2 regions of the Streptomyces sp. NPDC050658 genome follow, and region 2 is predicted to be linked to the other one. Evidence: riboswitches for the same ligand, from Rfam matches in the RefSeq annotation. Region 2 holds a riboswitch; the other holds the start of a gene.

Region 1 (4,409 bases), on a different contig from region 2:
CCTGGTGGGCTGCGGGGACTCCGGTACGTCCGACGGGGGCGCCGGCGCGCTGCAGGCACTGGGTGCCCGGCTCCTGGACGCGGACGGCTGGGAACTCCCGCACGGCGGAAGGGAGTTGACCCGCCTGTGCCGCATCGACCCGGCAGGACTCGACCCCCGTCTGAAGGACACCGAGATCCGCGTCGCCTGCAACCCCTTCAACGTCCTGACCGGCGAACGCGGCGTGGCCCGCGTCTTCGGCCCCCAGAAGGGCGCCACGCCCACCCAGGTCGAGGTACTGGCCGCCGCCCTCGAACACTGGGCCCACGTCCTGACCCGTGACCTCGACGTCCGCGAGGACCTCGCCCTCGGCCCCGGCACGGGCGCATCCGGCGGTCTGGGCGCGGGACTCGCCGCCCTCGGCGCCCGGCTGCTCCCCCGCTTCGACGTCCTCCTCGACCACCTGGACCTGGACGCCCGCCTCGCCGCCGCCGACCTCGTCGTCACCGCCGAGGGCGCCCTCGACCACCAGACGCCGCGCGGGAAAATCCCCGCCGAGGTGGCGCGGCGCGCCAAGCGGTCGGGCCGTCCCGTCCTCGTCCTCGCGGGCACCATCGGCCACGGCGCACACCACGTACGGGCGGCGGGCGTGGACGCCTACAGCGCGATCCTGCCCGCCCCGGTCTCGCTCACCGAGGCGCTGGGGCGCGGCGGTGAGTTCCTCACCGACGCGACCGAGCGCGCCCTGCGGATGATCGTCCTCGGCTCACGCCTGCCGGACCGTCAGGCGGCGCTGGTGTCCGGCACGCAACGCCCGTCCTCGGTGCGGTAGTTCCACCGCGCGCCGTCCGCCACCAGCTCCTTTACGGCGCGCACGAAGCGGTCGACGTGCTCGTCCGGGGTGCCCGCGCCGAAGCTCACCCGGATCGCGTTCAGCGACTTCTCGCCGGGCGCGGCCTCGGGGGCACCGCACTCGCCCTGGGTCTGCGGGTCGCTGCCGAGCAGGGTGCGCACCAGCGGGTGGGCGCAGAACAGACCGTCGCGTACGCCGATGCCGTACTCGGCGGAGAGCGCCGCCGCGAAGTGCGAGCTGTTCCAGCCGTCGACGACGAAGGAGATGACTCCGACGCGCGGGGCGTCGTCGCCGAAGAGCGAGAGGACCTTCACGGCGGGCACCTCGGCGAGGCCCTCGCGGACCTTGGCGATGAGGTGCCGCTCACGGGACACGAGCTCGTCGAAGCCCGCCTCGGTGAGCGCCTTGCAGGCGGCGGCGATCGAGTACACGCCGATGACGTTCGGCGAACCGGCCTCGTGCCGCGCCGCGGTGTCGTGCCACTCCACGTCCACACCGCCGTCGGTGCGCCGCGCCACCTTCCGCGAGGCGCCGCCGCCCGCGAGGTAGGGCTCGGCGGACTGCAGCCAGTCGGAGCGGCCCGCGAGCACGCCCGAGCCGAAGGGCGCGTACAGCTTGTGGCCGGAGAAGGCGACCCAGTCTACGTCCAACTCGCTGATGGAGACCGGGTGGTGGGGCGCGAGCTGCGCGGCGTCCAGGACGATCCGGGCGCCGTGCGCGTGGGCGGCGGCGGCCAGCTCCCTGACCGGCCACAGCTCACCGGTGACGTTCGACGCGCCGGTCACGCAGACCAGGGCGGGCCCGTAGGGATCGCGGTCGGCCAGCGCGCGCTCCAGGGTCTCGACGGCCTGGTCCGCGGTGCGGGGAGCGTTCAGGTAGGTCACGCGGGCGTCGCGCCAGGGCAGCAGCGAGGCGTGGTGCTCGGTCTCGAAGACGAAGACCTGGCAGTCGGCGGGCAGCGCGGCGGCGAGCAGGTTGAGCGAGTCGGTGGTCGACCGGGTGAAGACGACCTGGTCGCCCTCCCGGCAGCCGAGGAACTCGGCGACGGTGACCCGGCTGTTCTCGAACAGGTCGGTGGAGAGCTGCGAGAGGTACCCGGCGCCGCGGTGCACGCTGCCGTAGTACGGCGCGTAGGCGGCGACGTCGTCCCACACCCGCTGCAGCGCGGGGGCGCTGGCCGCGTAGTCGAGCGCGGCGTAGGTCACCTCGCCACCGGTGACGAGCGGCACGGTGACGTCCCGGCCGAGCACCGGCAGCGGGGCGGCACAGCAGGGGTCGGCGGAGTCGGCGTCGGTGGCGGTGACCTGGGCGGCGGCGGGGCGTGCGGACATGGCGAAATCTCCCTGCGAGCAAGACGGAACAGCTGCGTAAGATCCCGTGCGGCAGCACAACTGCTGCTCCGCGTACGGGTGTTGCCTCGACGCGCGGCGCTCTTCGCCGGGCGGAGGGGGTACTGCGAACGGGGCCCTAGGCCCTACCGCATTCGCTTGCTCACGAGACTGCTCCCTCGAGGACCAGGACCCCTGGTAGCGAGGGGTCCGCGCTTGCCATACGCCTTGCTGCGTACGGCCTGGTCTTCACCCGGGGCACCCCGCCACGGACGGAGGGTTGCCGGACAGCAAGCCGGGGCCTAATCGCTGTCACTCATGACCTGTCCAGCATCTTGCCACACGATCTTCGACGCGCAAGGCGCAGTCCAGGATCCGGACTGCGCCTTGCGTCACATTCAGGGCGTGCGTCGGTACGTCGGTACGTCAGCGGTTGCTGGCCGCCACCCAGCGCGCCAGGGCCTTCTTCGCGGCCCCGGAGTCGATCGACTCGGCCGCCTTCGCCATACCGCCCCGGATCTGCTCCGCGAGGCTCCCCTCGCCCGGCGAGAGGGCGACGAGCGCCGCCGCCGAGTTGAGCAGCACGGCGTCCCGCACGGGCCCGGTCTCGCCGTCGAGCAGCCGCCGGGCGACCTCCGCGTTGTACGAGGCGTCGGCGCCGCGCAGCGCCTCGACGGGCACCAGGTCGATGCCGACGTCACGCGGGTCGAAGGCCTCCTCGCGCACGGCTCCGTCGCGCACCACCCAGACCCGGGACGTCGACGTCGTCGTCAGCTCGTCGAGCCCGTCGTCGCCGCGGAAGACGAGGGAGGAGTTGCCGCGCTCGGCGAACACCCCGGCCACGACCGGCGCCATCCGCGCGTCGGCGACACCGACCGCCTGGGCCCGCACCCTGGCCGGATTGGTGAGCGGACCGAGCAGGTTGAACACGGTCCGGATGCCCAACTGGCTGCGCGCGGCGCCCGCGTGCCGCAGCGCCGGGTGGAACTTGACCGCGAAGCAGAAGGTGATCCCGGCCTCCTCGGCGACCTCGACCACCCGCTGCGGGGTGAGCTCCAGGTTGACGCCGAGCTTCTCCAGTACGTCGGAGGCGCCGCTGGCCGATGACGCGGCGCGGTTGCCGTGCTTGACGACCTTCGCGCCCGCGCCGGCGATGACGATCGCGGACATCGTGGAGATGTTGACGGTCTTGGCGCCGTCACCGCCCGTACCGACGATGTCGACGGTCGCGCCCGGCACGTCGATCACATTGGCGTGTTCGTACATCGCGCGCACCAGACCGGAGATCTCCTCCACGGTCTCGCCCTTGGCCCGCAGCGCCACCACGAAGCCCGCGATCTGCGCCTCGGTGGCCTCGCCGCGCATGATGCGGTCCATCGCCCAGGCGGTCGCGTCCGCGCTCTGGTCGTGGCCGTAGAGCAGGCCGTTCAGTACGTCGGGCCAGGAACGGCCCGCCGCGGTGTTGCCTCCTGCGGGGGTCACAGCGCTCATCTGCCGCTCCTGGGTTCGTATAAAAGGGGTCGAGGACACCCTATCCAGCTCCGGGGACGGCAAAGAGCCCCGTCCATGCAATGGACGGGGCTCCTGCCGTGGCGACCTTGTGGTCAGAGCCCGGTGGGCTCCAGGGGATCAGTGGTGGCCGTGGCCGCTCGTGATCTCCTTGTACTCCTCGACGGTGGGCTTGGGGATCTGGCTTTCCTCCCCGTAGTAGCCCTTCGAGAGCTTGGCGCGGAGCTTCTGCGAACCGGACACCTTGCGCTCGACGCCGTTCTCGTCGACCGTCGGGCCGATCTCGATCGGCTCGTACTGCTCGTGCGCGGTGAGCGTGTGCAGCTGCTCCTGACCGAGCGGCTCGTGGACCTCGATGAACTCACCGTGCGGCAGGCGCTTGATGATGCCGGACTCGCGTCCGTGCAGCACCTTGTCCTTGTCGCGCCGCTGCAGACCCAGGCAGATCCGCTTGGTGGCGATGAAGGCGAGGACCGGTCCGACGAAGAAGAAGATCCGGACGAACCAGGTGATCGCGTTCAGCGACAGGTGGAAGTGCGTGGCCCACAGGTCGTTGCCACCACCGACGAGCATGATCATGTACGCCGTGATCCACGCGACACCGAAGGCCGTACGGGTCGGGGCGTTGCGCGGGCGGTCCAGGATGTGGTGCTCGCGCTTGTCTCCGGTGACCCAGGACTCGATGAACGGGTAGACCGCGATCGCCGCGAGGACCAGCGGGAAGATCACCAGCGGGATGA
Region 2 (4,409 bases):
CCCGGCGGGATCGCGACCCGGCCGGTGCTCGACCCGTGGTCGGGGTCCATGCCGGCGGTGTTGATCCGCCGCATGACGAAGGTGTTGTTGTTGTCCCTGCCCTCGCCCTGCGCGGCGGTGGCACAGCGCGCCGCCATGTCCGCGGGGGTCGTCGGGCAGCCCATGACCGTGTTGCCGATGGTCTTGAAGTCGCCGTACAGCGAGTCGTCGTACCGCTTGGCGAAGGGCTCGATCACATCCGCCGCGGCCGGCACGGCGGCGGCAGCGCCGAGTGTGGTGGCGGCTAGGGCGGTGGCCATGGTCAGGCCGCCGAGGCGGCCGATCCTGTTGATTGCGTGTCTGACCCACATAAGTGGAAAACCTAGACATCACGCACTAAATCATATGGTTACGCCACGCGTCGGGCCGCATACTCGGCGACATCCACCATCGGCGGCCGCTCCTCCGTGTCCACGGGATACGTCCGCGGCACGAATCCCTGCTCGCCCCGCTCGAACTGCGTCAGCTCCGGCCGTACGAGATGTCCGCGGGCCAGCCGCAGCTGTGCCGTCCGGTAGATCGCCGCCGCCATCCGGCCGAGCGCCTGCCCGTCCTGGTGGCGGTGCCTGCGCACCCCGACGTCGACCTGCGCGAGCGCGTCGAGGCCCACCGTGTGCAGCGCGTCGACGAGCAGGCCGAGCTCCACCCCGTACCCGACGGGGAACGGCAGCCGTTCGAGCAGCGACCTGCGCGCCGCGTACTCGCCGCCCAGCGGCTGCACGAACCCGGCGAGCTGCGGCCAGTGCATGTTGAGCAGCGGGCGCGCCATCAGCTCGGTCACCCGGCCGCCCTGACCCGCGGTCTTGCCGGAGGCGAGCAAATCCGACTCGGTGCCGAGCGGCCGGTCGTACATCGCCTTCACGAAGTCCACGTCGGGCTCCGTCAGGAGCGGACCCACGATCCCCGACACGAAGTCCGCGGAGAACTCCTTCAGGTCCGCGTCGATGAACGCGACGATGTCACCGCCCGTCACCAGCAGCGAGCGCCACAGCACCTCGCCCTTGCCGGGCACGGCCGGGATGCGCGGCAGGATCTCGTCCCGGTGCACGACCCGCGCACCGGCCTGACCCGCGACCTCCGCCGTGCGGTCCCGCGAGCCGGAGTCGATCACCACGAGCTCGTCGACCAGCGGCGTCCGCTCCACCAGCTCGCGGCGGATCTCGGCGACGATCTCGCCGACCGTCTCCTCCTCGTCGAGCGCCGGGAGCACGACGCTCACCGAGGCGCCGGACGCCCGCTTGGCGGCGGCCAGCCGGTCAAGGGGACGGTCGGCGACGGACCAGGAACGCCTGCTCAGCCAGCGCTCGACCTCTTCCAGCACGGTCAGGGTCCTCCCGTTTGTGATCCATCTCGCGGTTCGGACGACTATCTCAAGGGTCCAGGGCTTCGGTTACAGTCTTGAACAACGCGGATGACCATCGCATGTCGGGGGTCATCACGTGACAAATGCACCGGGACCGCGAGCCCGGCGCCATACCGCTCATCCAGAGGGGCAGAGGGATACGGCCCGTTGAAGCCCCGGCAACCCTCCCGCCGACCGACGAGGTCACGGTGGGGAAGGTGCCAATTCCGTCTCGCGGCGAGATGCGTCGCGAGGAAGATGAGGAGAAAGGGCCTCGCCTCCATGGCTGCGCAGACCGTCGAAACGAACGACACCACCGCGACCACGCTTTCCGTAGACCTCGGCCCCGCTTCGGGCCTCTCCTGCCGCGAGTGCGGCGAGCTCTACGCCCTCGGCCCTATCTTCGCCTGTCAGGCCTGTTTCGGCCCGCTCGAAGTCGCCTACGACCTGCCCACCGGCGACCCGGAAGCCCTGCGCAAGCAGATCGAGGCCGGGCCCGCCAACATCTGGCGCTACGCCCCGCTGCTCCCCGTCCCCGCCGACGTGGCCGACAAGCCGAACCTGAACCCCGGCTGGACCAAGCTGGTCAAGGCCGACAACCTCGCCCGTGAACTCGGCGTCGAGCAGGGCAAGTTGTTCGTCAAGGACGACTCCGGCAACCCCACGCACTCCTTCAAGGACCGTGTCGTGGCGCAGGCGCTCGAGGCTGCGCGCGCCTTCGGGTTCACGACCCTTTCGTGCTCTTCGACGGGCAACCTCGCCGGCGCCGTCGGTGCCGCCGCTGCCCGCGCCGGGTTCCGCTCCTGCGTGTTCATCCCGCACGACCTGGAGCAGGGCAAGGTCGTCATGGCCGCGGTGTACGGCGGCGAGCTCGTCGGCATCGAGGGCAACTACGACGACGTGAACCGCTTCTGCTCCGAGCTCATCGGCGACCCGCTGGGCGAGGGCTGGGGCTTCGTCAACGTCAACCTGCGGCCGTACTACGGCGAGGGCTCCAAGACCCTCGCGTACGAGATCTGCGAGCAGCTGGGCTGGGTCCTGCCGGACCAGCTGGTCATCCCGATCGCCTCCGGCTCCCAGCTCACGAAGATCGACAAGGGGCTGAAGGAGCTGATCGCGCTCGGCCTCGTCGAGGACAAGCCGTACAAGATCTTCGGCGCCCAGGCGGAGGGCTGCTCTCCGGTGTCGGCCGCGTTCAAGGCGGGGCACGACGTCGTACGCCCCCAGAAGCCGAACACGATCGCCAAGTCGCTGGCGATCGGCAATCCGGCCGACGGGCCGTACGTGCTGGACATCGCGCGGCGTACGGGTGGTGCGGTGGAGGACGTGAACGACGAGCAGGTGGTCGACGCGATCAAGATCCTCGCCCGCACCGAGGGGATCTTCGCCGAGACCGCGGGTGGTGTGACGGTCGGCGTCACGAAGAAGCTGATCGAGGCGGGGCTCATCGACCCGTCCCTCACCACGGTGGTGTTGAACACCGGTGACGGCCTCAAGACCCTCGACGCCGTTGCCGAGACGTCTCAGGCGACCGCGACCATTCGCCCCAGCCTGGATGCGTTCCGCGCCGCGGGTCTTGCCGGTTAGCCGCCGCAGGGCCTGAGCCTTCTTCCCCGACTGCGGGACCGTTGTGGTTGGTCGCGCAGTTCCCGCGCCCCTTCGGGGCCCGTACTACCGAGGTGAACCCCATGAGCGTCAACGTCCGCATCCCCACCATCCTCCGTACCTACACCGGCGGGCAGGCCGAGGTCGCCGCCGAAGGGGCGACCCTCTCCGAGGTCATCGCCGACCTGGAGAAGAACCACGCCGGTATCGCCGCCCGCGTCCTGGACGACCAGGGCAAGCTGCGCCGCTTCGTGAACGTGTACGTCAATGACGACGACGTCCGTTTCGAGCAGGGCCTGGAGACGGCGACGCCGGACGGCGCGGGCGTCTCGATCATTCCGGCCGTCGCCGGCGGCTGATCAATCCGGCACAGGGCCGGCGGCTGATCTTTCCGCAAGTACCCTGCGTAACCTCAATTGCCCCCTCCGCGAGAGAAGCGGAGGGGGCAATTCTGCATGGTTGAGCGCGGTACAGTTGGGAAACGAGCTTCTCCGTTTGTGCCGAGCGCATATACGAAGTCGGCGCGGGGCCGACAAGAAGTAGCCAAAGTGCACTGCCCATTTGAGCCTTTCGCGGCACTTGTCCGGCCCGACTTGCCCTGAACTCCGGCAAATTCTCCGCATATCTGCGATCGGGCGTGCCCAGAATTCTCGTCCGATTGACCTGTTGCAGACGGCAGTTGGACAGATACATTCAGCCGCGGTCGACGCGTTCCGGCGCACACCTCCACAACCCATTGGGGGGGTGAGGTCTGACCCGGGTCCGCGAAGTGCGGTCCTGTGCAAGGGCCAGTAATAGGGGAGTTAGGCATGGCTCAGGGCACCGTCAAGTGGTTCAACGCGGAGAAGGGGTACGGCTTCATCGCGGTCGACGGTGGTGCGGATGTTTTCGTCCACTACAGCGCGATCCAGATGGACGGCTACCGCACCCTGGAAGAAGGTCAGCGAGTCGAGTTCGAGATCTCGCAGGGCCAGAAGGGTCCGCAGGCGGACATGGTCAAGCTCGCCGTCTGATCACGGAGCGATCGGCCAGCGACTTATCGAGCGACGAGGGGCCCGTATCCCGGCAGGGGTACGGGCCCCTCGTGTGTGCTCGTGGTCCGGCTGGGGCAGGGCGTCAGCGGTCCCGCTTCTCGGGAGCACCTTGCACTCGGGTGGGTCGAGTGCTAATCATTGGCGTTAGCACTCTCCCAGTGAGAGTGACAGAACTTGGATCGGGTCGGTGAGGTCCGCAGGCCGAGTGGGGCAAGGAACCACAAGGCACGCAGGCCGTCCGTCGCGGGCACCAGCACGGTCCGTTTGCATTTCCACCCCGTCCGGGAGGACCACTTCACATGGCCAAGATCATCGCGTTCGACGAGGAGGCACGGCGCGGCCTCGAGCGCGGCATGAACCAGCTCGCCGACGCCGTCAAGGTGACCCTG

Evidence for each region. A riboswitch is a leader RNA that binds a small molecule or an ion and turns the genes downstream of it on or off. The one in region 2 is predicted to bind S-adenosylmethionine.
Region 1: it holds a riboswitch for S-adenosylmethionine, as region 2 does, so the genes downstream of both, ACIBKX_RS02205 (aminotransferase class V-fold PLP-dependent enzyme) here and thrC (threonine synthase) in region 2, are expected to answer to the same signal.

The regions. Positions count from the first base shown of each region.
Region 1 is NZ_JBITGM010000001.1:464,453-468,861, forward strand. It holds gene ACIBKX_RS02200 (glycerate kinase) at 1-811, shown strand, start outside; gene ACIBKX_RS02205 (aminotransferase class V-fold PLP-dependent enzyme) at 763-2,163, opposite strand; SAM riboswitch class IV at 2,368-2,484, opposite strand; gene trpD (anthranilate phosphoribosyltransferase) at 2,587-3,651, opposite strand; gene ACIBKX_RS02215 (cytochrome bc complex cytochrome b subunit) at 3,790-4,409, opposite strand, start outside.
Region 2 is NZ_JBITGM010000011.1:204,397-208,805, reverse strand. It holds gene ACIBKX_RS32070 (hypothetical protein) at 1-350, opposite strand, end outside; gene ACIBKX_RS32065 (glucosyl-3-phosphoglycerate synthase) at 389-1,360, opposite strand; SAM riboswitch class I at 1,517-1,646, shown strand; gene thrC (threonine synthase) at 1,664-2,968, shown strand; gene ACIBKX_RS32055 (MoaD/ThiS family protein) at 3,070-3,345, shown strand; gene ACIBKX_RS32050 (cold-shock protein) at 3,796-3,999, shown strand; gene groL (chaperonin GroEL) at 4,320-4,409, shown strand, end outside.